Regions from separate parts of the Acidovorax sp. GW823-FHT05D11 genome, predicted to be linked through region 1. Evidence: predicted binding sites of a transcription regulator. Region 1 holds the regulator's gene; each other region holds the start of a gene.
The links. Region 1 encodes sigma-54, which starts transcription at its own class of promoters, with help from an activator protein. Its sites were predicted from a motif close to TGGCANGNAANCTGCTTT; they were not measured.
Positions count from the first base shown of each region.

Region 2: a site for sigma-54 is predicted at 2,454-2,471, ahead of glnA (type I glutamate--ammonia ligase). Genes of this name have one in related genera too.
Region 3: a site for sigma-54 is predicted at 2,615-2,632, ahead of AC3RCE_RS07895 (ANTAR domain-containing response regulator). Genes of this name have one in related genera too.

Region 1 is NZ_CM179502.1:5,152,179-5,156,454, forward strand. It holds gene AC3RCE_RS23760 (THUMP domain-containing class I SAM-dependent RNA methyltransferase) at 1-1,273, opposite strand, end outside; gene AC3RCE_RS23765 (acyl-CoA thioesterase) at 1,270-1,752, opposite strand; gene AC3RCE_RS23770 (RNA polymerase factor sigma-54) at 1,844-3,433, opposite strand; gene lptB (LPS export ABC transporter ATP-binding protein) at 3,606-4,276, opposite strand, start outside.
Region 2 is NZ_CM179502.1:3,639,762-3,644,037, reverse strand. It holds gene AC3RCE_RS16875 (sterol desaturase family protein) at 1-534, shown strand, start outside; gene AC3RCE_RS16870 (EI24 domain-containing protein) at 573-1,529, shown strand; gene AC3RCE_RS16865 (competence/damage-inducible protein A) at 1,526-2,347, shown strand; gene glnA (type I glutamate--ammonia ligase) at 2,521-3,936, shown strand; gene AC3RCE_RS16855 (hypothetical protein) at 4,139-4,276, shown strand, end outside.
Region 3 is NZ_CM179502.1:1,739,040-1,743,315, reverse strand. It holds gene AC3RCE_RS07910 (IPTL-CTERM sorting domain-containing protein) at 1-89, shown strand, start outside; gene tsaD (tRNA (adenosine(37)-N6)-threonylcarbamoyltransferase complex transferase subunit TsaD) at 123-1,169, opposite strand; gene AC3RCE_RS07900 (branched-chain amino acid ABC transporter substrate-binding protein) at 1,270-2,436, opposite strand; gene AC3RCE_RS07895 (ANTAR domain-containing response regulator) at 2,644-3,270, shown strand; gene AC3RCE_RS07890 (CmpA/NrtA family ABC transporter substrate-binding protein) at 3,862-4,276, shown strand, end outside.

The sequences.
Region 1 (4,276 bases):
GCGCCTGGGGCGGCGCCTTGGCACCGCGGTCGCGCACGGCGCCCTTGATCATGTCGAAGCGAAACATGCGGCATTCGATGGGGCCGTTCCACATCGGCACGCGGCGCGACTCCTTCAGGCGCATCTTGCCGGGCAGCTTGAGGTCGGGCGTGAGCATCCAGGCCGTCCAGCCGCTGTAGTTCTTCTTCCAGTGCGCGGCCAGCTGGCTGAAGAACTCGCCGCCATCGTCGGTATGGGCTTCTTCACGGCCCACGGCCAGGCCCTGGGCACGGTCGGCCGCGCGCTCGCTGGCATTGCGGCCCGCGGCACCGGCCGCGGCGATGCGTTCGCCGTACGGGGGGTTCAGGAGCATCACGCCGGGCTGCTCGCACGGCGGCATGCGCTGCAGCGCATCGCCTCCGCGCAGCTGCACGGCGCCCGCCACGCCGGCGCGCTCGGCATTGCGCTCGGCGAAATCCACCATCCGGAAGGCGACGTCACTGCCGAAAATAGGCACAGCGCCTGTCTGTATTGCACCTTCAGCTTCATTTTTAATAGCAGACCAGACATGGGCCTGGTAGGGCAGCAGTTTCTCGAACGCAAAGCGGCGCAGCATGCCCGCCGGGATGCGGCAGGCGATCTGCGCGGCCTCGATGGCGATGGTGCCGCTGCCGCAGCAGGGGTCGTACAGCGGCTGGGGGTTGTCGCCGTGGGGGTCCCAGCCACTGGCGGCGATCATGGCGGCGGCCAGGGTTTCCTTGAGCGGGGCGTCGCCCTTGTCCTCGCGCCAGCCGCGTTTGAACAGCGGCTCGCCCGAGGTGTCGATGTAGATGGTGGCTTCGTCGGTGGTCAGGTGCAGGTGGATGCGCACGTCGGGCCACTGCGTGTTCACGTCGGGGCGCACGCCGCTCTTGGCGCGAAAGCGGTCGGCCACCGCGTCCTTGACCTTGAGCCCCGCGAAATTGAGGCTCTGCAGCGGGCTGTGCTGGGCGGTCACCTCGACCTTGAAGGTCTGGCGCGTGGTGAACCAGATTTCCCAGGCCACGTCGCTGGCGGCGGCGTAGAGGTCGTTCTCGGAGCGGTACGGGCGGTGCGCCAGCTGCACCAGCACGCGCTGGGCCAGGCGGCTGTGCAGGTTCAGCAGCAGCGCGTCGCGCCACGAGGCGCGCAGCAGCACGCCGCCCCGGCCCACCAGCAGGTCCTGCCCCGTGAGGCCGGTGATGCCGTGCACTTCGTCGGCCAGGAAGCCCTCCACACCGGCGGCGCAGGGGAGAAAAAGTTGGAGTTGGTTCATGACGATGGTGAGGATACGCGCTCGGAAAGTGCGTGTGAATCCGGCGTGCCGGCACGGGCCAGCAGCAACTGGCGGATGGAGTCCGGGATCGGCGCCACCTTGCGGCCGGCCTTGCCGATGAAAACGATGCCGATCTTGCCGCGCGCCACCTCGCGGCCCGAGGTCTTCTCGGTCATGCAAAAGACCAGGTCGAACCCATAGCGGTTGAAGTCCGCAGGCGCCATCTCCACGCGCATGGTCTCGCCGTGGAAGCCCTCGGACTTGTACTGCGCCACGATGTCTCCGACCACGATGGACAGCCCGCCCACGTCGGCCTCGGGGTAGCCGAGTGACTGGAAAAACCGCACCCGGGCCTCGGACACGAGGCTCAGCAGCTGCGCGTTGTCCAGGTGCCCGCCCTGGTTGACATGGCTGATGTAGATCTGCATTTCGGTGGCGAAGCCGAAGTGCGCGGGAAGGTCGAAGACGATGCGGGCCATGGACGGGGTGGCGAAGTGAGAGGGAAAGACGGCAACGGAGCGGAAAAACGGGCCACCAGGCGCATGCGCCGTGCACACGCTCGCACGGCGCCTACAGGGCCTTGCGCAGATTCGCCGGCGCGATCTTGAGCGCCTCGCGGTACTTGGCGACGGTGCGGCGCGCGCACTCGATGCCCTGCTCCTTGAGCATCTCGGCGATCTGGCTGTCGGACAGCGGCTTGGTCGGACTCTCGGCGGCCACGAACTGCTTGATGAGGGCGCGCACGGCGGTGCTCGACGCATTGCCGCCGGTCTCGGTGCCCAGGCCCGAGCCGAAGAAGTACTTGAGCTCGTAGGTGCCGATGGGCGTGGCCATGTACTTGGCCGTGGTCACGCGGCTGATGGTGGACTCGTGCAGGCCCAGCTCGTCGGCGATGTCGCGCAGCACCAGCGGGCGCATGGCGAGTTCGCCGTGGGTGAAGAAGTTCTTCTGCCGCTCCACGATGGCGCGCGAGACGCGCAGGATGGTGTCGAAGCGCTGCTGGATGTTCTTGATGAACCAGCGCGCCTCCTGCAGGCGCTGCTGCATGCCCTGGTGGCCCTCGCCGCCCTTGTGGCCGCGCAGGGCGCCGGCATAGATGTCGTGCACGCGCAGGCGCGGCATCACGTCGGGGTTGAGCTGCACGATGAAGTTGTGCTGCCCGTCGCGGCCATTGGCGCGCCCGGCCTTGCGCACGATCACGTCGGGGATGATGATGTTGCGCTCCACGTCGGCGAAGCGGCGCCCCGGGCGCGGCTCCAGCCGGGCGATCAGCGCCATGGCGGCGCGGGTGCGCTCCTCGCTGTCGCCGCAGGCCTGCGTGAGGCGGCGCACGTCGCGCCGCGCCAGCATCTCCAGCGGCTGCTGGCACACGCGCAGCGCGGTCTGCACGGTGTCGGGGTCGATGTCGATGTCCTCGTCGGCGGCCAGCGCCTTGAGCTGCAGCGTCAGGCACTCGGCCAGGCCGCGCGCGCCCACGCCCACGGGCTCCAGGCTCTGCAGCAGCCGCTGTGCCACGGTGAAGCGGTGCACCAGTTCCTCGATCTGCTCCAGGTCGTCGGGCCCGGCCAGGCTGATGGCCAGCTCTTCGAGCGGATCCTCCAGGTAGCCGTCGTCGTTGAGCGATTCGATCAGGAAGCGCAGCGCGGCGCGGTCGATCTCGGACAGGCGCAGCGCCAGCGCCTGTCGGTGCAAAAAGGCGGTCAGCGATTCGTGCGTGCGGGCCAGCTCGGTGGCGTCGGCCTCGTCGCCTTCGGCGTCGTTGCGGTTGCGGGCGGGGGCGTCGCCGCCCCACTCGGCGTCGTTGGGCGCCATCTCCACCGTGCCGTCGCCGCTCCAGTCGGGCTCGTCGGCGCCCGCGCTCGGTGTTTCAGCATCATTTTGAGCCTCAGCGCTGGTACTGCTTGCGCTGGTAGCTCCTGAAAAAATAGCATCATCCGCGCTGTAGTCGTCGGCCTGGGCCGGCGTATCGGCGGCTTCCAGGCCAAACTCCTCGCGCGGCGCCTCGTCGACGTTGCGTTCGAGGAACGGGTTTTCGTCGAGCATCTGCTCGACTTCCTGCGAGAGTTCCAGCGTGGACAACTGCAGCAGCCGGATGGACTGCTGAAGCTGGGGGGTCAATGCAAGATGCTGCGAGACGCGCAGCGAGAGTCCAGGTTTCATTGATTGAGCGCCGCCGGGCCGCCCCAAGGCGCGAAGGCCCCCTCGGGGGGCAGCGAACCACGCGCAGCGGGGAGCGTGGGGACACCGTACCGCGCCGCCGGGCCGCCCCAAGGCGCGAAGGCCCCCTCGGGGGGCAGCGCAGTACACGAAGTGACAAGCGTGGAGGCCATGTCTACATGCGGAAATGTTCGCCCAGGTACACCCGGCGCACTTCGGCGTTGTCCACGATCTCGGACGGCGTGCCCTGGGCCAGCACCTGGCCATCGCTGATGATGAAGGCGTGGTCGCAGATGCCCAGCGTCTCGCGCACGTTGTGGTCGGTGATGAGCACGCCGATGCCGCGCGCCTTGAGAAAACCGATGATGCGCTGGATCTCGATCACGGCGATGGGGTCGATGCCCGCAAAGGGCTCGTCCAGCAGGATGAAGCGCGGCTGCGTGGCCAGCGCGCGGGCGATCTCGACGCGGCGGCGCTCGCCGCCCGACAGGGCCATGGCGGGCGAGGCCCGCAGGTGGTCCACGCGCAGCTCCTGGAGCAAGGCCGTGAGACGCTCTTCGATGGCCTCGCGCGACAGCGGCTTGCCGTCGTCGTCCGCGCGCTGCAGCTCCAGCACCGCGCGCACGTTCTCTTCGACCGTGAGCTTGCGGAAGATGGAGGCTTCCTGCGGCAGGTAGGACAGCCCCAGCCGCGAGCGGCGGTGGATGGGCATGTGGGCCACCGAATGGCCGTCGATGCGGATGTCGCCCGCGTCGCTGCGCACCAGGCCCACGATCATGTAGAACGAGGTGGTCTTGCCCGCGCCGTTGGGCCCCAGCAGGCCCACGACCTCGCCCTTTTGCACGA
Region 2 (4,276 bases), 1.5 Mb from region 1:
CTTCATTCCCTGCACCATGCGCAGCGCCAGATGACCATGTGGAGCGACAACCGCAACCACCTGCTCGATGACCTGCTGCGCGACACGATTCTCGTGGTGGTGGCGCAACTCATCGGGGTCGCGCCGGGGCAGTTCATCGCCATCGTCGCCATCACGCAGCTCAGCGAGAGCTTTCAGCATGCCAACGTGCGTCTGTGGTTTGGCCGCTGGGGTGAGCGGCTGTGGGTGAGCCCGCGCTTTCACCGCCTGCACCACAGCATTGGGATCGGCCACGAAACCATCAAGCCGCTGCCGGGTGAGGGGGCGAGCGCGGGGCGCGCAAGGTATCGCACCGTCCTGGGCGGCCACAACTTCGGAGTGCTGCTGCCCTGGTGGGACATTCTGATGCGCACCGCCAATTTCGAGCTGCGCTTCGATCCGACGGGCGTGCGCGACCAGGTGGAAGCGGGGCCGACCGGGCAGGTACGGGACTACGGCAAGGGTTTCTGGTCGCAGCAATGGCGTGGCTTGCTGCGGCTGCTCGGCAAGGCTTGAAAGCCCCTGCGGACGGCCAAGACGGTATGCTTGCCGGCATGGGACTTCTGTTTGATTCTTTCTGGCGCGCCGCTGCCTACTGCCTGCGCCCGCGTGTGATGGCCCTGTCCGTGCTGCCGCTCGTGCTGATGGTGGCGCTGGCGCTGGGCTTGGGGTACTTCTACTGGGATGGCGCCGTGCGGGGAATGCGCGCACTGCTGGACGCCTCCGCCCTCCTGGCCAGCTTCTGGAGCTGGCTACAGGGCTGGGGGTTGGGAGATGTCACTTCGGTGGTGGCGCCACTGATGGTGATCCTGGCGGTGGCACCCGCGCTGGTGGTGGTTTCCCTGCTGGTGGTGGCGGTGCTCATGACGCCTGCACTGGTGGCGCTGGTGGCCGACCGGCGCTTTCCGGCCCTGGAGCGCAAGAAGGGCGGCTCCTTCATCGCCAGCGTGGTGTGGTCGGTCAGTTCCACGTTGCTGGCATTGATCGCCCTGGTGGTGTCTGTGCCCCTGTGGCTGGTGCCGCCGCTGGTGCTCATCCTGCCGCCCTTGATCTGGGGGTGGCTTACTTACCGGGTGATGGCTTTCGATGCCTTGGCCGACCATGCCAGCAAGGAGGAGCGGCAGGCTATTTTTCGCCGCCACCGCAGCAGCCTGCTGGGCATTGGCATCCTGACGGGCTACCTCGGCGCTGCGCCGAGCATCGTATGGGCCTCGGGGGTGGTGTTTGCAGCGGCCTTTTTCATCCTGGTGCCGTTGGCGATCTGGATCTACACCCTCGTTTTCGCATTTTCATCGCTGTGGTTCGCGCACTACTGCCTGGCCGCGTTGGCACGCCTGCGGCAAGAGGCTGCGGGGCCGGTGGCCGCTGAGGCGCCCCCGATCCTTGCGCCGGCGAAGGAGCTGGTGCGCGGACCGGACGCCAGTGCCGAGCCGCCTCCTGCTGCTGCAGCCCCGGCGGCACTCGCAGCGCCTCCGACGCCATCTCCCACCCACGGAACCCCTTCCCCATGACTCCCTCTTTCGGCCTGATCATCGTGGGCGATGAAATCCTGTCGGGCAAGCGCGCGGACAAGCACATGCCCAAAGTCATCGAACTGCTCTCGGCTCGCGGCCTGTCGCTGTCGTATGCGGACTACGTCGGGGACAGCCCGGACCGCATCACCGCGACACTGCGGCGGGCCTTTGCCTCGGGCGATGTGGTCTTCTCCTGCGGAGGCATCGGTGCGACGCCCGATGACCACACCCGCCAATGCGCGGCAAGCGCCCTGGGCCGTGAGCTGGCTCTGCATGCCGAGGCCGAGGCGTTGATCCGCGAACGCATGCAGGACGTTGCGCGGGAGCAAGGTGTGCCATACGAAGCCGAGCGGCCGGACAATGTGCACCGGCTCAACATGGGCGTCTTTCCCGCAGGCGCCCGCATCATCCCCAATCCCTACAACAAGATTCCCGGCTTCAGCTGCGAGGGCGTTGGCGGCGGTGCCGTCCATTTCGTGCCCGGATTCCCGGTCATGGCCTGGCCCATGATCGAATGGGTGCTCGACCACCACTATGCAGACCTGTTCAACCGTGCTCCCCAGGTCGAGCAGTCGGTGGTGGTCTATGGCGCCATGGAGGCAGCATTGACACCTCTCATGGAGCGCATAGAAAAATCGCACCCCGAGGTTCGGGTGTTCAGCTTACCCAGCGTGGATCATCCACAATACGGGCGGCACATCGAACTGGGCGTCAAAGGTCCTGCTCCCTTGGTCCCGGCCGCCTGGCAGGATCTCAAAACGGGATTGCACAGTTTTGGTGCGGATTGTGGCCCTGAATTGGTGCGCAATTTGTGATGCTTGGTGTTGATCGTTGTTGCGCACCTTGTTGGTGCAATCTCGCAAATGTCCTATCGGCCTGCAGTCCGTAGTGCTCCTTCATAGTGCGGCGGCTGCACCCAGCTGGCACGCAAACTGCTTTTATTTCCACAAATTCTTTTTTCAACAAGCGCTTTACCCAGGAGAACCTGATGGCCAAGACCGTTGCAGACGTGATGAAGATGGTGAAGGAGAACGAAGTCAAGTTCGTTGACTTCCGTTTTACCGATACCCGGGGCAAGGAACAGCACGTGACCGTGCCGGTGTCCCACTTCGATGAAGACAAGTTCACGTCCGGCCACGCATTCGACGGTTCGTCCGTGGCTGGCTGGAAGGGCATTGAAGCCTCGGACATGCAGCTCATGCCCGACCCCAGCACCGCCAACATCGACCCCTTCTTCGAAGAAACCACGCTGTTCCTGCAGTGCGACGTGATCGAACCCGGTGACGGCAAGGCCTACGACCGCGACCCACGCTCCATCGCCAAGCGCGCTGAAGCCTACCTGAAGGCCTCCGGCCTGGGCGACACGGCCTTCTTCGGCCCCGAGCCAGAATTCTTCATCTTCGACGGTGTGCGCTGGTCCAACGAACCCGGCAAGGTCATGTTCGAGATCGAAGAGTACGAAGCCCCCTGGAACTCGGGCGCCAAGCTCGAAGGCGGCAACCGCGGCCACCGTCCCACCGTCAAGGGCGGCTACTTCCCCGTGCCTCCTGTCGACAGCACGCAGGACATGCGCGCCGAAATGTCCTTGATCCTCGAATCCCTGGGCATCCCGGTCGAAGTGTTCCACCACGAAGTGGCGGGCGCTGGCCAGAACGAAATTGGCACGCGCTTCAGCACGCTGGTCGAGCGCGCTGACTGGACCCAGGTCCTGAAGTACGTGGTCTGGAACGTGGCCAACGCCTACGGCAAGACCGCCACCTTCATGCCCAAGCCCTACGCTGGCGACAACGGCTCCGGCATGCATGTGCACCAGTCCATCTGGAAGGACGGCAAAAACCTGTTCGCAGGCGACGGCTACGCCGGCCTGTCAGACTTCGCGCTGTACTACATCGGCGGCATCATCAAGCACGCCCGTGCCCTGAACGCCATCACCAACCCCGGCACCAACTCGTACAAGCGCCTGGTGCCTGGCTTCGAAGCCCCCGTGAAGCTGGCCTACTCGGCCCGCAACCGTTCGGCCTCGATCCGCATTCCTTACGTCGCCAACCCCAAGGGCCGCCGCATCGAAGCGCGCTTCCCCGATCCATCGGCCAACCCTTACCTGGCCTTCTCGGCCCTGATGATGGCCGGCCTGGACGGCGTGGAAAACAAGATCCATCCGGGCGAAGCCGCCACGAAGGACCTGTACCATCTGCCACCTGAAGAAGACAAGCTGGTGCCCACCGTCTGCCACAGCCTGGACCAGGCCCTGGAGTATCTCGACAAGGACCGTGGTTTCCTTACCAAGGGCGGCGTCTTTACCGACTCCATGCTCGACGCGTACATCGAGCTCAAGATGGGCGAAGTCACGCGTTTCCGCATGGCGCCTCACCCTGTCGAGTACGACATGTACTACTCGCTGTAATCGCCTCCCTGCAGGCTGTTGCTCACCAAAAAGGCGGCCTTGGCCGCCTTTTTTCATGGGGCCGGAGAGGCTGGTGAAACCAATCCCGGGGCCGTTGCATCCATGTACAAAGCCCTGCGAGGGCCTGCTGGTGTTGGATTGGCGATGCATGGTGATTGGTGGATACTCCCCTGACCCCTGCATGGCAGTGCGAGGAAACCGAATGAAGAAAACGCTCATCACCCTGTTACTCATCGCCGCGACGGCACCGGCCGCGTGGGCGCAAGACCGCATCTACCGCTGTGGCAACGAATACACCAACAACGCCGCCCAGGCCAAGGAGCGGGGATGCAAGCTGGTG
Region 3 (4,276 bases), 2.2 Mb from region 1:
CGGTCAACAACCCGTGGGCACTGGCTGCACTGGCTGCCATCCTGGGTTGGATGGGACTGCGCAGGCAACAGCGCGGTTCTCCAGGATAGTTTTGTCGACGGGGCTGGAATGACCAGCCCATTTCAGCCGACTGGCACGATGGAATCCAGCGGCCACCGCGGCTTCACATCAAACGCATAGTCGGTGTTCGCCTCCTGCTGCCCCGCCTGCAGCCGCATTGCCGCCGCCATGGCGATCATGGCCCCGTTGTCGGTGCACAGGTGCAATTCGGGGTAGTGCACCCGCACCCTGGCCGCCGCGCAGGCGGCATTGAGCTGCGCCCGCAGATGCCGGTTGGCGCCCACACCACCGGCCACCACCACGCGCTTGAGGCCGGTCTGCTTGAGCGCCGCCAGCGTCTTTTTCACCAGCACCTCGACGATGGCGGCCTCGGTGCTGGCCGCCAGGTCGGCCTTGCGCGCTTCGAGCCCGTCGCCCAGTTTCTTGGCCTGGGTCAGCACGGCGGTCTTGAGCCCGGCAAAGGAGAAGTCGAGATTGCCGCTGTGCAGCAGCGGGCGCGGCAGCTTGAAGGCCGCCGGATCGCCCTGCTCGGCCAGGCGTGACAGCGCCGGCCCTCCCGGGTAGCCCAGGCCCATGAGCTTGGCCGACTTGTCGAAGGCCTCGCCCGCCGCGTCGTCGATGGTCTCGCCCAGGATCTCGTAGCGGCCCACGCCGTCCACCCGCATGAGCTGGGTGTGGCCGCCGGAGACCAGCAGGGCCACGAAGGGGAACTCGGGCGGGTCCGCGCTCAGGAAGGGCGAGAGCAGGTGCCCCTCCAGGTGGTGCACGCCCAGCACCGGCTTGTCCAGCGCCGCGCCCAGCGCGCAGGCCACGCCGGCCCCCACCAGCAGGGCACCCGCCAGGCCCGGGCCGCGCGTGTAAGCAACCACGTCCACGTCCGCCAGCGTCTGGCCGGACTCGGTCAACACTTGTGTGGCCAGCGGCAGCACGCGGCGGATGTGGTCGCGGCTGGCCAGCTCGGGCACCACGCCACCATAGGCCTGGTGCATCTCGATCTGGCTGTGCAGGGCGTGGGACAGCAGGGTGGGAACGGCATCGCCCGTGGAGCGCACCAGCGCCACGCCGGTCTCGTCGCACGAGGATTCAATTCCGAGGATCAACAGACTCATGCCCCGAGTGTAAAACCCGGGCTCGCGGGGGGCCTGATGCAAAAACCCCTGCCGGCGGTGGCCGGCAGGGGTCGTGCATCCCCAGGGTCGCAGGCCGCGCCTACCAGCGGTCCGAGCGCATGCGCAGCTCCCAGCTGCCGCTGCGCAGTTCGTACACGCCCACCGCGCCGTAGCGCTGCTCGCCCTTGTCATCCCAGGTCATCGTGCCGATCACGGGCGCGTAGCCGTTGATGCCGTGCATGGCCTTGGTGATGTCCTTGGGGTCCGCGGACTTGGCCTTCTGGATGGCCGCCGAGAGCACGTACATGCTGTCGTAGCTGTAGTGCCCGCCGTACGCGGGCGGCTTCTTGTAGGCATCGATGTACTTTTCCAGGAAGGGCTTGCCCGTGGAAAACTCCTTGGCTTCCAGCACGGGCGAGGTGGCATAGACGCCCTCGACGATGCCGGCCCCCTTGGTCATGTCGGTGGTCTTGATGGTGTCGCCGCCCAGCAGGCTCACCTTGGTGTGCCCCACCTTGCGCAGGGCTTCCAGCAACGCCAGCGCCTGGAAGTCATTGAGGGTGGAGACGATCACCTCCACCTTCGCGGCCTTGAGTTCGCCGGCCAGTTCGTCGAATGCCGTGGTCTTGTCGTCGAACGACTTGCGCACCACCACCTCTTTCTTCTCGGCCTTGAGCTGCGCGGCGGCCCCGTCGGCCAGGCCCTTGCCGTAGGGCGTGCCATCGTCCAGCGCGGCATAGCGCGCGGCACCCAGCTGGGTGGCGGCAAACGAGCCGATGGCGCGCGCCTGCAGCGTGTCGTTGCCCACCATGCGGAAGGTGGTGGAAAAACCCAGCTGCGTGAACTTGGGGTTGGTGGAGATGGCGATCTGCGCGATGTCCTTGGCCGCGTAGATGGGCGCGGTCTCGATGCTCACGCCCGAATTCAGGTGCCCGATGACGGCCACCACGCCGGCATCCACCAGCTGCTGGGCCACCGTCTTGCCGGTGGCCGCGTCGGCCTTGTCGTCCACCGCCACCACCTCCAGCGTCACCCGCTTGCCGTCCACGGTGTAGCCGCCCTTGTTCAGTTCGGCCACGGCCAGGTTCACGCCATTGAGCAAGTCCTGCCCGAGGGCGCCCAGGGGGCCGCTCAAGGGCTGCGCCACGCCGATCTTGATGGTGTCGGGCACCTTGCCGCACCCGGACAGGAGCAGCAGCGCCATGGACGCGGCGGTGGTCAAGGCCAGCCCGGCGGCGAAACGGCGCCGGTCAATATGCTTGTTCATGCGGAATCCTCATCAATATGTCAATGTGACCAGATGTATATGCGACGACGGAGGAAAGGCGCTATCGGGTATGCCCTGCCAATCGGCAAACTATTAGCAAGTTTCAGACCCTGCAAGGCAAGGCCCTTGCCGGAACCCGGCACCTGCCCGGGGCGCACCGCTTCGGCGCACCAATTTGTGGCGTAAAAATTGCTTATGCTCCGGGGTATGAACGAGTCTCTGCGCATCGTGGTGGTGGCCCCGGACCTGGCCATTGCCGACCCCGACGACGAACACGCCGTGCTGCAGGCGGAGCGTTCGCGGGCGCTGCGCATCGGGCTGCTGGAGAACAATTTCAACCTGATCGCCACGCTGCCCGCGGATGTATTCCTGAGCGAGCGGATCGCCCAGCTGCAGCCCGACCTGATCATCGTGGACGCCGAGAGCGAGGCCCGCGACGCGCTGGAACACGTGGTGGTGGCCACGCGCGACGAACGCCGCCCCATCGTGATGTTCACCAACGACGAGGACACCTCGCACGTCAAGGACGCGGTGGCCGCGGGCGTGTCGGCCTACATCGTGGCCGGCCTCGCGCCCCAGCGCATCCGCCCCATCCTGGACGTGGCGATGGCGCGCTTCCAGCACGAGCAGGCGCTGCGCGCCGAGCTCGCCGATGCCAAGACCGAGCTCAAGGACCGCAAGACCATCGACCGCGCCAAGGGCCTGCTCATGCAGCGCCAGGGCCTGACCGAGCAGGCCGCGTACGAGAAACTGCGCAAGACCGCCATGGACAAGGGCCTCAAGCTCGTGGATGTGGCCCAGCGCATGCTCGACGTGATGGACCTGCTCGGGTAAGCAGGTGACATCCTCCTGAGGCGCTGCGCGCATCGGTGCAGCCGCCAGAGGCCGCCCGCTCTCGGGGACCGTCCAGACTGCGCAGGCAGTCTTGGAGCCGCGGCCCTTGGCCCCTCCTCTCGAATCGCTGCCCGGCTCGGGAAAGGGGACGATCCCCTCGCTGCGCAGCGGTCCTTGCCCGGCATCCCCGGCCTGGGCTACGCCCAGGTCCACCGGCTTCTCCCGGATGGTGCGCCGCACAAAGGCAGTGCGGCATTCACCGCGCGCACCACCTCCGCGCGTTTGCAGGTCAAAAAGCCCCCCAGCGCTTGATCCATTTGCGCAAGCAGCTATTAATTCAATAGCAAACCATGCGCCGAACTGATGCGGAGCCCGTGCGGCAAGGCCTGGCACGCCACTTGCATTAACCCCTGCGAGACCAATGGCGGTCTCACCCCCACACAGCACGGGCCCAAAGGCGGGCCGGTGCTGGGCGAACCCTTCATCGGGTATCGCCATGGACAGAGGCGTCCCTCACCGACCGGTGCTGCATGTATGCAGGCTGCTCGGGAGGACGCCTTTTTTGTTTTCAACGCTATGAGGAAGTGCCCCATGACCGATCTGCTCAAAACCAGCCTCAACCGCCGCACCGTGCTGCAGGCCGCCACCGTGGGCGCCGTCGGCGTCAGCCCCGCGCTGCGTGCGCTGGTGCACGCCCAGGGCTCGGACGCGCCGGAGAAGAAGGAAGTCAAGATCGGCTTCATCCCGCTGACCGACTGCGCCAGCGTGGTGATGGCCTCGGTGCTCGGCATCGACAAGAAGTACGGCGTGACCATCATCCCCACCAAGGAAGCCTCCTGGGCCGGTGTGCGCGACAAGCTGGTCAACGGCGAACTCGACTTCGCCCACGTGCTGTACGGCCTGGTCTACGGCGTGCACCTGGGCCTGGCCGGGCCCAAGAAGGACATGGCCGTGCTGATGAACCTGAACCACAACGGGCAGGCCATCACGCTGTCCAAGAAGCTCG